Regions from separate parts of the Streptomyces sp. NPDC059874 genome, predicted to be linked through region 2. Evidence: riboswitches for the same ligand, from Rfam matches in the RefSeq annotation. Region 2 holds a riboswitch; the other holds the start of a gene.
The links. Region 2 has a riboswitch for cobalamin ahead of ACFV9H_RS17875 (energy-coupling factor ABC transporter permease). Riboswitches for the same ligand answer to the same signal wherever they lie in the genome.
Positions count from the first base shown of each region.

Region 1 (7,856 bases), on a different contig from region 2:
CAGCTTCTCCGGCGCGTTGCGGCCGGTGATCACCACGTGCTGCGTGCCGGGACGACTCCGCAGCACCTCGATGACCTCGTCCACGTCGATCCAGCCCCAGTGCATCGGGTACGCGAACTCGTCGAGCACGTACAGCTTGTGGGTCTCGGCGGCCAGGTCGCGCTTGACCTGCTCCCAGCCTTCCTTGGCCGCCTGCTCGTTGTCGAGCTGCGCGTCCCGCTGGACCCAGGACCAGCCCTCGCCCATCTTGTGCCAGACGACGGAGCCGCCCTCGCCGGAGGCGCCGAGCACCTTGAGCGCGTTCTCCTCGCCGACCTTCCACTTCGCCGACTTGACGAACTGGAACACCCCGATCGGCCAGCCCTGGTTCCAGGCCCGCAGCGCCAGCCCGAAGGCCGCCGTGGACTTGCCCTTGCCGGGGCCGGTGTGGACGAAGACGAGCGGACGGTTGCGGCGCTGGCGCGTCGTGAGTCCGTCGTCCGGAACGACGGTCGGCTGTCCCTGCGGCATTACGCGGCCCTCCTGAGGGTGTGGGATACGGCAGATGTTCCAGATGCGGGGGATGACACCGCGGTACGTACGTTCTTCACGAGCCCGGCCAGCGAGTCTGCCCGCAGCCCGTCGAGGGTGACCGCGGGTGCGCCGAGGTCGGCGGCCAGAACCCCGGCCAGGCCCAGCCGGACCGGCCCGGACTCGCAGTCCACGACCACCGACGCGACCCCCTCGGCGGCCAGCAGCCGGGCGCTGCGCCCCGAGAGTTCGCGCGGGTCGCCGCCCAGGGCCCCGGCCGAGGTGGCCCGGCCGTCGGTGACGACCACGAGCAGCGGCCGGCGGCTCGGATCGCGCAGCCGCTCGATCCGCAGCACCTCGTGGGCCTTCAACAGCCCGGCGGCGAGCGGGGTGCGGCCGCCGGTCGGCAGCTGCTCCAGCCGGGCCGCCGCCGCGTCCACCGAGGAGGTGGGCGGCAGCGCCAGCTCGGCGCCGGAGCCGCGGAACGTGATCAGGCCGACCTTGTCCCGGCGCTGGTAGGCGTCCAGCAGCAGCGAGAGCACGGCCCCCTTGACGGCGCTCATGCGCTGCCGGGCGGCCATCGAGCCGGAGGCGTCGACGACGAAGAGGACGAGGTTGCCCTCGCGGCCCTCGCGCGTCGCCTGCCGCAGATCGTCCTTGCGGATGACCAGCCCGCGCCCGGCCCGGCCGCGCGCCTTCTGGTGCGGGGCCGCCGCGTGCACCGTGGCCGCCAGGTGCAGCTTCGTCAGCTGCCCCCGGGGCCGCTGGGAGCCGGTGGTCCGGCCGTGGGCGGTACGGGCGCGCGAACGTCGTCCGGCCGCGCCCTCGCCGAGCCCCGGCACGCTCAACACCTTGGTGCGGAACGGCTCGGCGGCCCGTACGGCTGCCTGCTCGGGAGCCGAGCCGCCCCCTTGGGCGGAGGGCTGCGGGGCTTCGGACTGCTGCTCGGGTGCCTCCGAGGGAGCCTCGGTGGTCTCCGACGGCCCGTCGCCCTGCGGGGGTACGCCGCCGCCTCCGTCGGGGCCGCCACCGTGGTCGTCGTCCGGGCCCTCCGGCTCGGGCTCCGGCTCGGGTTCCGGTTCCTCGTCGGGGAACCGGTCCAGGATCTCGTCCAGCTTGTCCTCGTCGAGGCCCGGCGCGTCGAAGGGGTTGCGGCGCCGCCGGTGGGGGAGTGCCAGCAGGGCCGCCTGCCGTACGTCCTCCTTGCGCACTTCGGTCCGCCCGGCCCAGGCGGCCAACGCGGTCGCGGTCCGGGCCATCACGATGTCGGCCCGCATGCCGTCGACCTCGAAGCCGGCGCAGGTCGCGGCGATCTGGAGCAGCGCGGTGTCGCCGAGCGCGACCTGCGGGAGCAGCGCCCGAGCGGCCACCACCCGGGCGCGGACCTCGTGCTCGTCGCCCGCCCAGCGGGTCGCGAAGCCCGCGGGATCGTCCTCGTACGCGAGCCGGCGGCGCACCACCTCCACCCGTTGGGCGGGCTCGCGGGAGGCGGCGACCTCGACGGTCAGCCCGAAACGGTCGAGGAGCTGCGGGCGCAGCTCGCCCTCCTCGGGGTTCATCGTGCCGACGAGGAGGAAGCGGGCGGCGTGCCGGACCGAGACGCCTTCGCGCTCCACGTACGAGGCGCCCATCGCGGCGGCGTCGAGGAGCAGGTCGATCAGGTGGTCGTGGAGGAGGTTGACCTCGTCGACGTACAGGATCCCGCGGTGGGCGTCGGCGAGCAGCCCGGGCTCGAAGGCCTTCACGCCTTCGGAGAGGGCCCGTTCGATGTCGAGGGCGCCGACGAGGCGGTCCTCGGAGGCGCCGACGGGCAGCTCCACCATGCGGGCGGGCCGGTCCTGCCCCGGACCCGGCTCGTGCGGGCCGTCGGGGCAGGCCGGATCCGGCGCGCCGGGCGCACACGAGAACCGGCAGCCGGGCACGACGTCCACCTGCGGCAGCAGGGCGGAGAGTGCGCGGACGGCGGTGGACTTGGCGGTCCCCTTCTCGCCGCGCACGAGTACGCCGCCGACCGCCGGGCTCACGGCGTTGAGCAGGAGCGCCAGCCGCAGGTCGGTCTGGCCGACCACTGCGGTGAACGGATAGGGCGTGCTCATGGGTTGCTCACTCCTTCGAGGGTGCGGACCGTCTTTGCCTGGATTTGGCCGATGTCGTCTGCCTGGCGCGGCTGGATTGCCCGCAGGGCAATTTCAGCCCTGCCGGGGACACTTCCAGCCTCGCCGGCGTTTGAGGCGCTGGGGGTACCCCCAGCGGTAGCTGGGGGAGGGTCCGGGGGCAGAGCCCCCGGCAGCGGCGCCGCACAGGCGAGGGGGCTGGGGCGGAGCCCAAGTTTCGGGAAGGGGCGGGGTGGGGGACAGCCCCGCAGGGCCCGGCCCCTCACGGCGCGCCCGGGGGGAGGAACGGGAGGCCCACCGGGGCCCCGCCCTCGATCAGGCTCAGCAGCGCCGCGGTGTCCGCGTGCTCCTCGATCAGGTCGCCCAGCAGGTCCAGCTGCTCCTCCCGCAGGGAGGCGAACGAGGTGTCCGGCGCCGGCACGAACCGCCGCCCGGCAGCCGAAGCGACCTCACGGAGGAACGCCCGGCGGAAGCCGTCCGACTCCAGCGAGCCGTGCCAGTGGGTCCCCCACACCGATCCGACCCGGCACCCGTCCAGGAACGCCTCGCCGCCCAGGACTTCGGCCACCCCGTGGTGGATCTCGTACCCGCAGACGGCCTCGCCCAGCGCCGAACCCTCCGGCCGCGCCAGGGTCTTCTCCCGTTCGAAGCGGACGCGTACGGGCAGCAGCCCGAGGCCCTCCACTTCGCCCGCACGGGACTCGACGTCGTCCGAGATCCGCTCGCCCAGCACCTGGAACCCGCCGCAGATCCCGAGCACCGGCCGCCCCTCGGCAGCCCGCCGGACCAGGGCGTCGGCCAGCCCCCGCTCCCGGAGCCACTCCAGCGCCTTCACCGTGCCCCGCGTACCCGGTACGACGACCAGGTCCGCGTCCGTCAACTCCTCGGCCCGGTCCACGAACCGCACCACGACCCCCGGCTCCGCCGCGAGCGCGTCGACGTCCGTGAAGTTCGACATCAGCGGCACCGCGCACACCGCGACCCGCAGCACGTCCTCGCCGACCGGCGGGGCCACCACGGATTCCCGTACGGCACCACGCAGGGAGACCCTCAGGCCGTCCTCCTCGTCGATGCCCAGCCCGTGCTGGAACGGCAACACCCCGTACGTGGCGCGGCCCGTCAGCCCCCGGAGCATCTCCATGCCCGGTTCGAGCAGCGAGACGTCCCCCCGGAACTTGTTCACCAGGTAGCCCGCGATCAGCGACTGGTCGTCCGGTGACAGCAGCGCCGTCGTGCCGAAGAAGGACGCGAAGACCCCGCCCCGGTCGATGTCCCCGACCACGACCACGGGGAACCGCGCGGCCCGCGCGATGCCCATGTTCACGATGTCGGTCCGGCGCAGGTTGATCTCGGCCGGACTCCCCGCCCCCTCGCAGATCACGGCGTCATACGTGCCCCGCAGCTGCTCCAGGCAGTCCGTGACGATGCCGAGCAGCTGCTCCTGCCGCCCACCGTGGTAGCCCCGCGCGCTCATCTCGCCCACCGGCTTGCCCAGCAGCACCACCTGGCTGCTGCGGTCGCTGCCGGGCTTGAGCAGCACCGGGTTCATCAGCGCGGTCGGCTCCACGCGGGCCGCCTGGGCCTGCATGGCCTGGGCCCGGCCGATCTCCGCGCCCTCCCGGGTCACGAAGGAGTTCAGCGACATGTTCTGCGCCTTGAAGGGCGCCACCTTCACGCCCTGGCGGGCCAGCCAGCGGCAGATGCCCGCCGTGACCACGCTCTTGCCCGCGTCGGACGTGGTCCCCGCGACCAGCAGTCCGCCGCCGCGCCTCGTGCCGCTCATGCCCGCCCCCTTCGTGACGTACGCGATACCAACGTCCGGACCGCCACACAGGCGCCCAGCGCCAGCCAGGTCACCTGCCGTGACAGCCGTACCGCCCGTTCGATGTCGGCGACCTCGACGGGCCGCCCCGTCTCTCCGTTGAGCACGGCCCGGTGCTCGACCCGCCCGCCGTACGCCAGCGTTCCGCCGAGGCGTACGCCGAGGGCCCCCGCGAAGGAGGCCTCGACGGGGCCGGCGTTCGGGCTGGGGTGCTTGGCCGCGTCCGCGCGCCAGGCCCGAACCGCCCCCCGACGGTCCGGGCCGGCCGCCACCGCGGCGAGCGCCGTGAGCCGGGCTCCCGGCCAGCCCGCCACGTCGTCGAGCCGGGCGGATGCCCAGCCGTAGCGCAGGTAGCGGGGGGACTTGTGGCCGACCATCGCGTCGAGGGTGTTCACGGCGCGGAAGGCGAGCAGCCCGGGGACCCCGGCGACGGCTCCCCACACCAGGGCGCCGACCACGGCGTCGGAGGTGTTCTCCGCGACCGACTCCACGACGGCGCGTGCCATCTGCTGCTCGTCGAGGGCCTGTGGGTCGCGCCCGCACAGGTGGGGCAGTCGTTCCCGGGCCACCTCGGCGTCCCCGGCGGCGAGCGCGCCGCCGATGGCGCGGGCTTCCCGGCCCAGCGAGGTGCCGCCGACGACGGCCCAGGTGGCGGCGGCGGTCAGGGCGATACGGGCGGCCGCGGGCCGGGAGCGCACGGCGCGGGCGCCGAGCACGCCGACGGCGGCAGCGCCCCCGGCGCACACCAGGGTGTGCAGGAGGCCCCGGGCGCGGTCGTCGCGCCACAGGGCGCGCTCGACGGCGGCGGCGGTTCGTCCGAAGGCGGCCACGGGGTGCCCTCGGCGCGGATCACCGAGGATCCGGTCGCCGATCAGGCCCGCCGTGGCGCCGTACGCGAAGACGCGATCGGCACGCATGGTGGCAGGTATGTCCTCACTCAGGGTCCGCGCCCTGGTTCGACGTGTCCGGCGGCGAGAGTTCCTGGCTCCCGGGACGCACTCGGTCGAGTGCCCCGGTGACAGTGGCGGGACCGCGCCGGATTCGCACCGGACTTCCTCTCCATGCCGCCGTATTGGCTCGGGCAGTCCACCACGCACCGAGAAGGCCCGTCAACTTGCCGTTGACCTGCGGCGCGGCAGGGACGGGAGACGCGAAGGCTCCCCCCGGGAGAAACCCGGAGGGAGCCTTCGCGCCCTGCCCGCCGTACGGCGGCGGATCAGGCGACGATCAGGTAGATCCCGTACGTCACGGCGACCGCGACGAGCGCGAAGCAGGCGTACGCGCCGCTACGGGCCAGGGTGGCGGTGCCGCCCTGCTCGGTCGCGGCCTCGTGCTTGGACAGGCCCATCAGACCCAGGGTGAACAGGGCCACGAGGGCGACGGTGGCGAAGAGGCTGACTCCGAAGACGGAGCCGAGCGCTTCCCAGTCGATCTTCATACTGCCGCTTTCTGAATGTCTCGGTCTCTGTGTGTCTCGGTCAGACCGCGGCGGCCGGAGCCGCCGGGGACGCCGTCGCGGCCGGGATGGTGGCCTTGAGGTCCTCGTCCGTCACGGCGGCGGTCGTACCGGCCGCGGCGACGGTCGGCGGGACGGTGACGGCCGCGATCGCCGTGGTGACGACACCCGGCTCGTCGGTGGCGGCCGGCTCCACGTCGTTGACGTTGCTGTGGTCGACGACCTGGCGGCGCGAGATGAGCCAGATGGCCAGGCAGGAGCCGACCAGGAAGACGGCGACGGCGGCGATGCCGATGTCACCGGCGCGCATGACCAGCTCGGCACCGGCCGAGACCAGCGCGGCGGCCGGCAGGGTCAGGCCCCAGGCGACGAACATGCGGGTCGCGGTGGACCAGCGGACCACACCGCCCTTGCGGCCCAGGCCCGCACCCATGACCGCACCGGAGCACGAGTGGGTGGTGGAGAGCGAGAAGCCCAGGTTGGAGGAGGCGAGGATGACGGACGCGGCCGAGGTCTGGGCGGCGAAGCCCTGCTGCGGCTGCAGGTCGGTCAGGCCCTTGCCCATGGTGCGGATGATGCGCCAGCCGCCCAGGTAGGTGCCCATCGCGATGGCCAGACCGGCGGAGACGATGACCCAGACCGGCGGGTTCGCGTCGGGCGCGATCGCACCGCCGGCGATGAGGGCCAGGGTGATGATGCCCATCGTCTTCTGCGCGTCGTTGGTGCCGTGCGCGAGGGAGACGAGGCCGGCCGAGGCGATCTGACCGGCGCGGTAGCCCTTGGCGGAGGTCTTCTCGCCGACCTTGTCGCCCAGCTTGTAGGTGACCTTGGCGGCCAGGTACGCGGCGATGCCGGCCACCAGCGGGGCGGCGATCGCGGGGATGAGCACCTTGGTGACGACGACGCTGCCGTTGACCGCGCCGATGCCGGCGGAGGCGACCGCGGCGCCGATCAGGCCGCCCATCAGGGCGTGCGAGGAACTGGAGGGGAGACCCACCAGCCAGGTCACGAGGTTCCAGAGGATCGCGCCGACCAGGGCGGCGAAGATCACCTCTGGCTGGATGCCCTCTTCGTTGACCAGGCCCTTGGAGATCGTCTTGGCGACCTCCACGGACATGAACGCGCCGACGAGGTTGAGCACGGCGGACATTGCCACCGCCGTCTTGGGCTTGAGGGCGCCGGTCGAGATGGTGGTGGCCATCGCGTTGGCTGTGTCGTGGAAACCGTTCGTGAAGTCGAACACGAGAGCGGTGATGATCACGATCCCGAGGAGAAGCGTTATGTGCTCCATTTACCCAGGCTTCTGTTTGACGTCAGTGGCTCGCCGACCGTAGGCAACCTGGATGAACGGAAGGTGAACTGACTCGGTCGGACCGGTGTACCGGCCCGGCGTGCGATCGGCGGCTTCGTCCCGATTCTGTCGTAGATATATCGATTAATGCACGTCAAAGCCGGGTGAACGGACCCCTCCGCACAGGCCCCGCGACGTATACGAACGGGTGGCCCGGGCGCCGGAAGAGACCTAGATCACTCCGCCCGCACCGCCCGCGGAGCGACTCCCTCCGGTGGCCCGACGGAGCCCGCGCCTCGACACTGGAGCGGTGCGTACCGCCACAGCGACGGCAGCGGCCGTCACCACGACCCTCCTGGGAGCCGGCGCGGCCGCCGTCGCGGCCGGTCGGTACGCCGCCGACGCGGCCCTGCGGCCCGAACCCGGCCGCCCACTGCCCGGCGGAGCCAGGCTCAGCGTCCACTCCACCGCCGCCGGCCGGATCGCCCTGACCCGCACCCTCGCCTCCCTGCGCCCCGGCACCTACGGCCTGGCCGCGCCCGGGGTGCACGCCGTGGTCGGGCCCGTCCTCACCGAGGCCGAGCACGACCCGGACACCGTCGTACGGCGGCTCCTCGCCGTCACCCACGGCAGCCTCGACCCCGGCACCCGGGTCCGACTCAC
Region 1 covers NZ_JBHWJY010000028.1:39,092-46,947, reverse strand. The annotation lists gene cobO (cob(I)yrinic acid a,c-diamide adenosyltransferase) at 1-510, opposite strand, end outside; gene ACFV9H_RS18260 (putative cobaltochelatase) at 510-2,606, opposite strand; gene ACFV9H_RS18255 (cobyric acid synthase) at 2,887-4,407, opposite strand; gene ACFV9H_RS18250 (cobalamin biosynthesis protein) at 4,404-5,363, opposite strand; cobalamin riboswitch at 5,399-5,552, opposite strand; gene ACFV9H_RS18245 (hypothetical protein) at 5,663-5,884, opposite strand; gene ACFV9H_RS18240 (anion permease) at 5,925-7,193, opposite strand; gene ACFV9H_RS18235 (alpha/beta hydrolase family protein) at 7,504-7,856, shown strand, end outside.
Region 1: linked by a shared signal. The riboswitch ahead of ACFV9H_RS18250 (cobalamin biosynthesis protein) and the one ahead of ACFV9H_RS17875 (energy-coupling factor ABC transporter permease) in region 2 are both predicted to bind cobalamin.

Region 2 (7,856 bases):
ATGCCACTAGTCCCTGGGAGCCCTGCGCTCCTGGTGTGGCGGCAATGCCGTTACGTTATGCGCTGATCCCGGAGCGTGACAAGAGGGTGCCGGATTTGTTGGGTGGAATTATAGATTCCGCATCATGCGGAGGAAATGGAATTTCTGTCTGCCGCTCGAACGGGACCCGAGGCGGGTGGGGATCCGGGCGGCCGCTACCCTGAGCCGGTCAACAAGCACCAAGAAGGGGTGGACCCAGTGGCGGACATCGAGAGCGCACGGACGACGTTCGGCAAGTTCGACGTGAACGGTGACGGCTTCGTCACGGCGGACGAGTTCAAGGCGGCCATGGCGGCCATGGGCGACCCGTTCGTCACCGGCCCGATAGCGGACGCCGTGATCGCGTCGAAGGACGCGAACGGCGACGGCCTGCTCAGCTTCGACGAGTTCTGGGCCTCCCTGAACAAGTAGGCGTCACGAGCGGCCGGTCACCCCTCGGGGGTGACCGGCCCCGTCATGTCCTCGACCTCGGCCAGCGCCTCCTCCAGCCAGTGCAGCCAGAAGGTCTCCAAGGCGATCCCGCCGTGCAGGACGAGCCGGCGCAGCCGGTCCTCCACGGCGTCGCGCCCGGGCGGGAAGTCCTTGTCCTCGATGGCCTCGTACTGGGCCAACTGCCGCTGGTGCAGCTCCAGATGGCGCCGCAGCTCGGTCCCGAGCCCCTGTGGCCCCACGACGCCCGCCGCGCGGATGCGCAGCAGCAGCGGATCGCGCATGGGCTTGGGGTCCTGGCTCTCGCCGACCCACCGCGCGAGCTCCGCGCTGCCGGCCGGCAGGACCTCGTACTCCTTCTTCTGCCCACGCAGCGGCACCTCGCTGGGCAGCTCCCGGATCAGCCCGGACTCCTCCAGCCGGCCCAGTTCCCGGTAGATCTGCTGGTGCGTCGCCGACCAGAAGAACCCGATCGACTTGTCGAACCGCCGGGTCAGCTCCAGCCCCGACGAGGGCTTTTCGAGCAGGGCGGTGAGGATGGCGTGCGGGAGGGACATGGCGCCATCCTAGGTTTGCCGGGCCCGCGACAGCTCCGGCACGATCCGAAAGAGGAGACCTACGGGGTTGCCGCGAGCCTGCCCAGGTCCTCCGGCGTGCGGGGGCCGGGTGTTCCGGCGGCCAGCAGCCCGTGGGCGCGCAGCACGGCCGTCACCGTCGGGGACCAGGCCTGGCGCAGGCCCGCCTCGGCGAGCAGGGCCGGGTCCGAGAGCAGGGTCCCGGCCGGGCCCACGCGGATGCCCGCAGGGGTGAGCACCGCCGCGTCGTCGGCCCAGCGCACCGCCAGGTCCACGTCGTGCGTGGCCATCACCACCGTCGTGCCGGCGGCCCGCAGGCCCGCCAGGACGTCGAGCAGCCGTTCCTGCCCGTCCGGGTCCAGCCCGGCCGTCGGCTCGTCCAGGATCAGCACCCGCGGAGCCATCGCCACCGCCCCCGCGATCGCCGCGCGCTTGCGCTGCCCGTACGAGAGGAGGTGCGTCGGGCGGTCCCGCAGCGCCGTGATGTCCAGCGCGGCCAGCGCCGACTCGACGCGCTCGCGGACCTGCGGAATCGGCAGCCCCAGGTTCATCGGCCCGAAGGACACGTCCTGTTCCACCGAGGCCGCGAACAGCTGGTCGTCCGGGTCCTGCACGACCAGCTGCACCGCCGTCCGCAGCCGGGTCAGGCCCGCGCGGTCGTACGTCACCTCCGCGCCGTCCAGGCGCAGCGCGCCCGGGCCCGGCCGCAGGCCGCCGCTCAGCAGCCGCATCAGCGTGGTCTTGCCGGAGCCGTTGCGGCCCAGCAACACCAGCGCCCGGCCTTCGACGATCCCGAAGTCCACCCCGGACAGCACGGCGGGCCCGTCCTCGTACGCGTAGCCCGCGCCCACCAGCTCCACCAACGGCCTCACAGGTACAGCTCCTTCAGTACGAGGGTCACGGCCACCAGGGCCACGAGCAGGGCGGCGGACCAGGCCAGGAACCGCCAGGACAGCGCCGCCTCCGGCACGAGCACCCGCAGCGCGCCGTCGTAGCCGCGGCCCGCCAGGCCCGACTGGAGCCGCCCCGCGCGGTCGAAGGCCCGTACGAACGAGGTCGCGGCGAGCCCGGCCACCGAACGCCAGGCCGCCGCCCGGCCGGTGTTGCCCAGGCGGGCCGCCTGCGCCTGGCGGATCCGGGTCAGGGAGTCGAGCAGCAGGAACGCGATCCGGTACATGACCAGGGCCACGTCCACCACCGGGGCCGGCACTCCCGCCCGGACCAGCCGGGGGAGCACGTCCGACACCGGAGTGGTGAAGGCGAACAGCAGCACGCCGAGCGAGGCCGCGGAGGTGCGCAGCAACAGCTCGACGGCGTGCCGGGGGCCGTCGGGGGCGAGTGCGACCCACCCCGCGGGCCCACCGACCGCGAACAGCAACGGCAGCGCCCCGGTGAAGCAGAAGCCGAGCGGGATCCGGAAGGCCCGCCACAGCTGCCGCCGGGGCACCCCGGCGGGGCCGAGCAGCACGGCGAGCGTGGCGGCGCCCACCAGCGGCCCCCCGGGCCAGGGCGGCAGGCACACCGCGGTCACCGTCAGCCCGATCCCCAGCAGGGCCTTCTCCAGCGGGTGGCGGCGCCGCCAGCGGCTGCCGTGCGCCGCCGCGTCGATCGGCAGCACCGCCTACGACTCCGTGGCGGACGGGGCCGCGGCGGCTGCCGCCGCCGCACCCTGGCGGCGGCCCTTGCGCACGCCGAAGTAGTACGCGAGCACGCCCGCGCCCAGCGCCGCCTGGAGGGCGAACAGCGCCGACTCGATCTCCGCCGACGGGGGTTCGTACAGCGGGGAGAACCAGGGCTCGTAGTCCGGGCGCAGCTCGGTGATGGCCGCCTCCGCCTGCGCGTCGGCGCCCGTGAACGGCTCTTCCTTGCCCTCGCCGAGCCCCAGCGCGAGCGGGAGCACGGCCAGCGCCGCCACCAGGAACAGCAGCAGCGTGTTGATCTTCGCGTTCCTGGTCATCAGGCCGTCGCCTCCTGCTTCGTCTTGCCGGAGGTGAGCTTCGCGACACCCAGACGGACCAGGTCCGAACGGCTCGACCGCATCAGCAGCCGCATCACGAGGACGGTCAGCAGCCCCTCGCTCACCGCGAGCGGGAGCTGGGTGACGGCGAAGATCCCGCCGAACTTCCCGAGCGAGCCGAGGAAGCCCGTACCCGGGTCCGGGAAGGCCAGCGCCAGCTGCACCGAGGTCACGCAGTAGGTGACCAGATCGGCGAAGAAGGCCCCGAAGAAGACGGTCACCATCAGCGGAACGTCGAGGCGGCGCAGCAGCCGGTAGACCCCGTAGCCCGCCCACGGTCCGGCGATGGCCATCGAGAAGACGTTGGCGCCGAGGGTGGTCAGCCCGCCGTGCGCCAGCAGCAGCGCCTGGAAGAGCAGGGTGATCGTGCCCAGCACCGCCATGATCGGCGGCCGGAAGAGGATGGCCCCGAGCCCGGTGCCGGTCGGGTGCGAGCAACTGCCCGTCACAGAAGGGATCTTCAGTGCGGACAGGACGAAAGTGAACGCTCCGGACGCCCCGAGCAGCAGCGTGCTCTCCGGATTCTCCTTCACCTCACGGGTGAGGGCGCGGACACCGTGTACGACAAAGGGGGCGGACGCGGCGCCCCAGGCGACCGCGTGCAAAGGGGGTAGGAACCCCTCGGCTATATGCATGAGTGGGGAAGACCTCTCCAGCACCTCGTGGATGGACAGCGCGCCCCGGCCGGTCTCCTGGCTCACGGGTGCCGACGTCCGGGCTCCGCCTTCCCGGGGCCGTGCGGTCTCCCGCGCGGGCCCAGTGGCTTCCCGCTGGGGGGAACTCCCCCAGCTACCGCTGGGGGTACCCCCACCCTGACGCAGTCTGGGGGAGAGTGGAGCCGGACTTCCCGATCACAGTGGCGAGGGCCGCACCGGTTTCCCACCGGTTTCCCGAACACCAAGGCCCACTGACCCTATCCCGGATGGGTGCGGCTCGGTGGCGGCGCCTCCCGGCCTTGGCCACGCTGGGGGAGTGGCTGCCGAAAACGACACAGCGAACCGTCCGAACTACGCGAACCTCTCCGCCGTCTACGTGAACTGCACGCTCAAGCGTTCGCCGGAGACCAGCAACACCGAGGGCCTGATCGCCAAGAGCCGGGCCGTCATGGAATCGGCCGGGGCCCGCACCTCGCTCATCCGCGCCGTCGACCACGACATCGCGACCGGCGTCTGGCCGGACATGACCGAGCACGGCTGGGAGAGCGACCAGTGGCCGGTGCTGTACAGCCAGATCATGGACGCCGACATCCTCGTGCTCTGCGGCCCGATCTGGCTCGGCGACAACAGCTCCGTCATGAAGCAGGTCATCGAACGGCTCTACGCCTGCTCCTCGCTCCTGAACGAGCAGGGCCAGTACGCCTACTACGGGCGGGTCGGCGGCGCGCTCATCACCGGCAACGAGGACGGCGTCAAGCACTGCGCCATGAACATCCTCTACAGCCTCCAGCACCTCGGCTACGTGATCCCGCCGCAGGCCGACGCCGGCTGGATCGGCGAGGCCGGACCCGGGCCGTCCTACCTCGACCCGGGCTCGGGCGGCCCCGAGAACGACTTCACCAACCGCAACACCGCCTTCATGTCGTGGAACCTCATGCACCTGGCCGCCCTGCTCAAGGGCGCGGGCGGCATCCCGGCGCACGGCAACCAGCGCTCCCTGTGGGACGCCGGCTGCCGCTTCGACTTCCCGAACCCCGAACACCGGTAGAGGGGTTCGGCGGGCCTGTTCAGCGGGCGATGTCCACGACGAACCGCTCCGGCGAGTGCAGGGTGAAGGCGCGGTAGTAGGGGAGCGTGTCGAAGGCGGCGCCGAAGGTCACGTACCCCTCGAAGTCGCCGGTCAGTGCGATGCCCTTGAGCTTGGGCAGGTTGATCTGCCGCAGCTTGGGCCCGAGGTAGACGTTCCCACCGGCGTCGTCGTGGGCGGCGGCGGGGTTGAGGCGGATCTCCAGGAAGTACCTGCCGGGCAGCGGCACGGGCTTGCCGGACCCGTCGTAGATCAGCCGCTGGACGGGAGTGACGGTCGCCGTGGGGACGTACCCCTGCAGGTCGATGACGATCCGGTCGAACGTGGGGTGCCCGGCCCAGCGGGCATTGACCACCAGCGGGGTCTGGGTCTGGGTCTGGGTGCGGAGGCCGGCCGGGGCGGCAGAGGCCGGAGCGGCGAAGGCGAGTGTTGCGGTGAGCAGGGCGCCGGAGGCCAGGGCCACGATCCGGCGGAAACGTCGGTGGATCATGACGTCCCCTCGATTCTCCTGAGACGGGGACTTGCGACACCGACTAGGACGCCCGTTGCGGATGCCCCGGTTCCGCAACGACGGCAAAGAAAACGGCGGCAAGGAAAAGGAGGGGCCCGGCGCGCACGCCGGGCCCCTCCTCCACACCTATCGCGACCGCGTCAGCACTCGATGACGTTGACCGCGAGGCCGCCGCGGGCCGTCTCCTTGTACTTGACCTTCATGTCGGCGCCGGTCTCCTTCATGGTCTTGATGACCTTGTCGAGGGAGACCTTGTGGCTGCCGTCGCCGCGCATCGCCATCTTCGCCGCGGTGACGGCCTTGACCGCCGCCATGCCGTTGCGCTCGATGCACGGGATCTGCACGAGCCCGCCGACCGGGTCGCAGGTCAGGCCCAGGTTGTGCTCCATGCCGATCTCGGCCGCGTTCTCGACCTGCTCCGGGGTGCCGCCCAGGACCTCCGCGAGGGCGCCGGCCGCCATCGAGCAGGCCGAGCCCACCTCGCCCTGGCAGCCGACCTCGGCGCCGGAGATGGAGGCGTTCTCCTTGAAGAGCATGCCGATCGCGCCCGCCGCGAGGAGGAAGCGGACGACGCCGTCCTCGTCCGCGCCCGGCACGAAGTTCGTGTAGTAGTGCAGGACCGCCGGCAGGACGCCCGCCGCGCCGTTGGTCGGGGCGGTCACGACCCGGCCGCCGGCCGCGTTCTCCTCGTTGACCGCCATCGCGTAGATCGTCGTCCACTCGCTGCGGTGCATCATCGGGTCGCCCTCGGTGCGCAGCTGGCGCGCCGTGGAGGCGGCCCGCCGCTTGACCCGCAGCCCGCCGGGGAGGATGCCCTCGCGGGACATGCCGCGCGCGACGCAGGACTGCATGACGCGCCAGATCTCCAGGAGGCCCTCGCGGATCTCCTCCTCCGTGCGCCAGGCCTTCTCGTTCTCCAGCATCAGCGAGGAGATCGACAGGCCGGTCTCGTTCGCGAGGCGCAGCATCTCGTCGCCGGAGCGGAAGGGGTACTTCAGCACGGTGTCGTCGAGCTTGATCCGGTCCTCGCCGACCGCGTCCTCGTCCACGACGAAACCGCCGCCGACCGAGTAGTACGTCTTCTCCAGCAGCGGGGCGCCGGCCTCGTCGTACGCGAAGAGCGTCATGCCGTTCGCGTGGTACGGCAGCGAGCGCCGACGGTGCAGGATCAGCTGGTTCGGCTCGTCGAAGGCGATCTCGTGGCCATCGCCTATCTCGGCGCCCAGCAGCCGCAGCCGGCCGCTCTTGCGGATCCGCTCCACCTCGTCGTCCGCCGTCTCCACGTTCACCGTGCGCGGGGAGTGGCCCTCCAGACCCAGCAGAACCGCCTTGGGGGTGCCGTGGCCGTGGCCGGTCGCACCCAGGGAGCCGAACAGCTCGGCGCGTACGGACGCGGTCTGGGCGAGGACACCGTCCTTCTTCAGCCGCGTCACGAACATGCGCGCCGCGCGCATCGGACCGACCGTGTGGGAGGAGGACGGGCCGATGCCGATGGAGAAGAGGTCGAAGACGGAGATGGCCACTGGCGGACTCCCTTGTCTGCTCGTGGGGTGGGAGGGGGCAGGAGAGGTGTAATGCGGATTTTGTCCGGCAGGCGAGCTTATCGCGGTGAGGTGAACGGCTCGTCTGCCGGACGACGTGGGAAGGATTACGTGGACGGGTCAGGCGGGTACCGGCTCACGCTCCGGAGCCGTTGCCTCGCCCCGCGCGGCCGTGTCGGTGTCGAGGACCGGGTCGGGGCCGGGCAGGCCCGCGTGGTGGGCCTTGACGCCCGCCCGCACGGCCCAGAAGTACGTACCGAGGGACATGGCCGCCACCAGGGCGATGTCCAGGCCGCCCGGGATGGCCCCGCGGCCGCCGAAGTCGGCGGAGCCGAGCCAGGAGAGCAGGGACAGGGCGCCGAGGAAGAACACGATCCACCAGGCGGGGGCGAACTGGCGCGCCAGGTTTGTGGATGTCCCGGCCTGCTCGCCCTTGCGGGAGAGCACGAGCGCCGCGATCGGGGCGGCCGGCAGGGTCAGGGCGGTGACGATGCCGGTGTTCGGCCACCTCGACCAGTACAGCGCGCAGGCCGCGAAGACGAAGGTCAGCGGGCACAGGACCTTCGCCGCCGGGAGGCGGAACGGGCGGGGCAGGTCGGGCTTCGTGCGGCGGAAGACGCCCACCGCGATCGGGCCGATCAGGTACGAGATCACCATGGCGGCCGAGATGATCGGAGCCAGGGTCTTCCAGCTGTGGCCGACGGTGACCAGCAGCAGCACCGAGAAGCCGAGGTTCATCCACATCGCCGGGCGCGCGGTTCCGTAGACGGGGTGGGTCCGGGCGAGCCTCTTCGGGAAGAAGCCGGTCTCGGAGAGGTTCCGGACCATGTAGGCGGCCGAGGCCACGTTGGCGATGTTGGAGCCGGCGGGGGATATGAACGCGCCGAACTGGAGCATCACCACGACCCAGTGGATCATCAGCAGCTTGGCGAGCTCGGCGAACGGCGAGTTGAAGTTCACGCCCGACCAGCCGCCGGCCTGCGCCAGGTGCTCCGGCGGTA
Region 2 covers NZ_JBHWJY010000027.1:44,196-52,051, reverse strand. The annotation lists gene ACFV9H_RS17900 (EF-hand domain-containing protein) at 238-450, shown strand; gene ACFV9H_RS17895 (PadR family transcriptional regulator) at 468-1,025, opposite strand; gene ACFV9H_RS17890 (ATP-binding cassette domain-containing protein) at 1,085-1,915, opposite strand; gene cbiQ (cobalt ECF transporter T component CbiQ) at 1,912-2,661, opposite strand; gene ACFV9H_RS17880 (energy-coupling factor ABC transporter substrate-binding protein) at 2,665-3,000, opposite strand; gene ACFV9H_RS17875 (energy-coupling factor ABC transporter permease) at 3,000-3,695, opposite strand; cobalamin riboswitch at 3,725-3,977, opposite strand; gene ACFV9H_RS17870 (flavodoxin family protein) at 4,033-4,764, shown strand; gene ACFV9H_RS17865 (hypothetical protein) at 4,784-5,293, opposite strand; gene ACFV9H_RS17860 (L-serine ammonia-lyase) at 5,455-6,837, opposite strand; gene ACFV9H_RS17855 (APC family permease) at 6,976-7,856, opposite strand, start outside.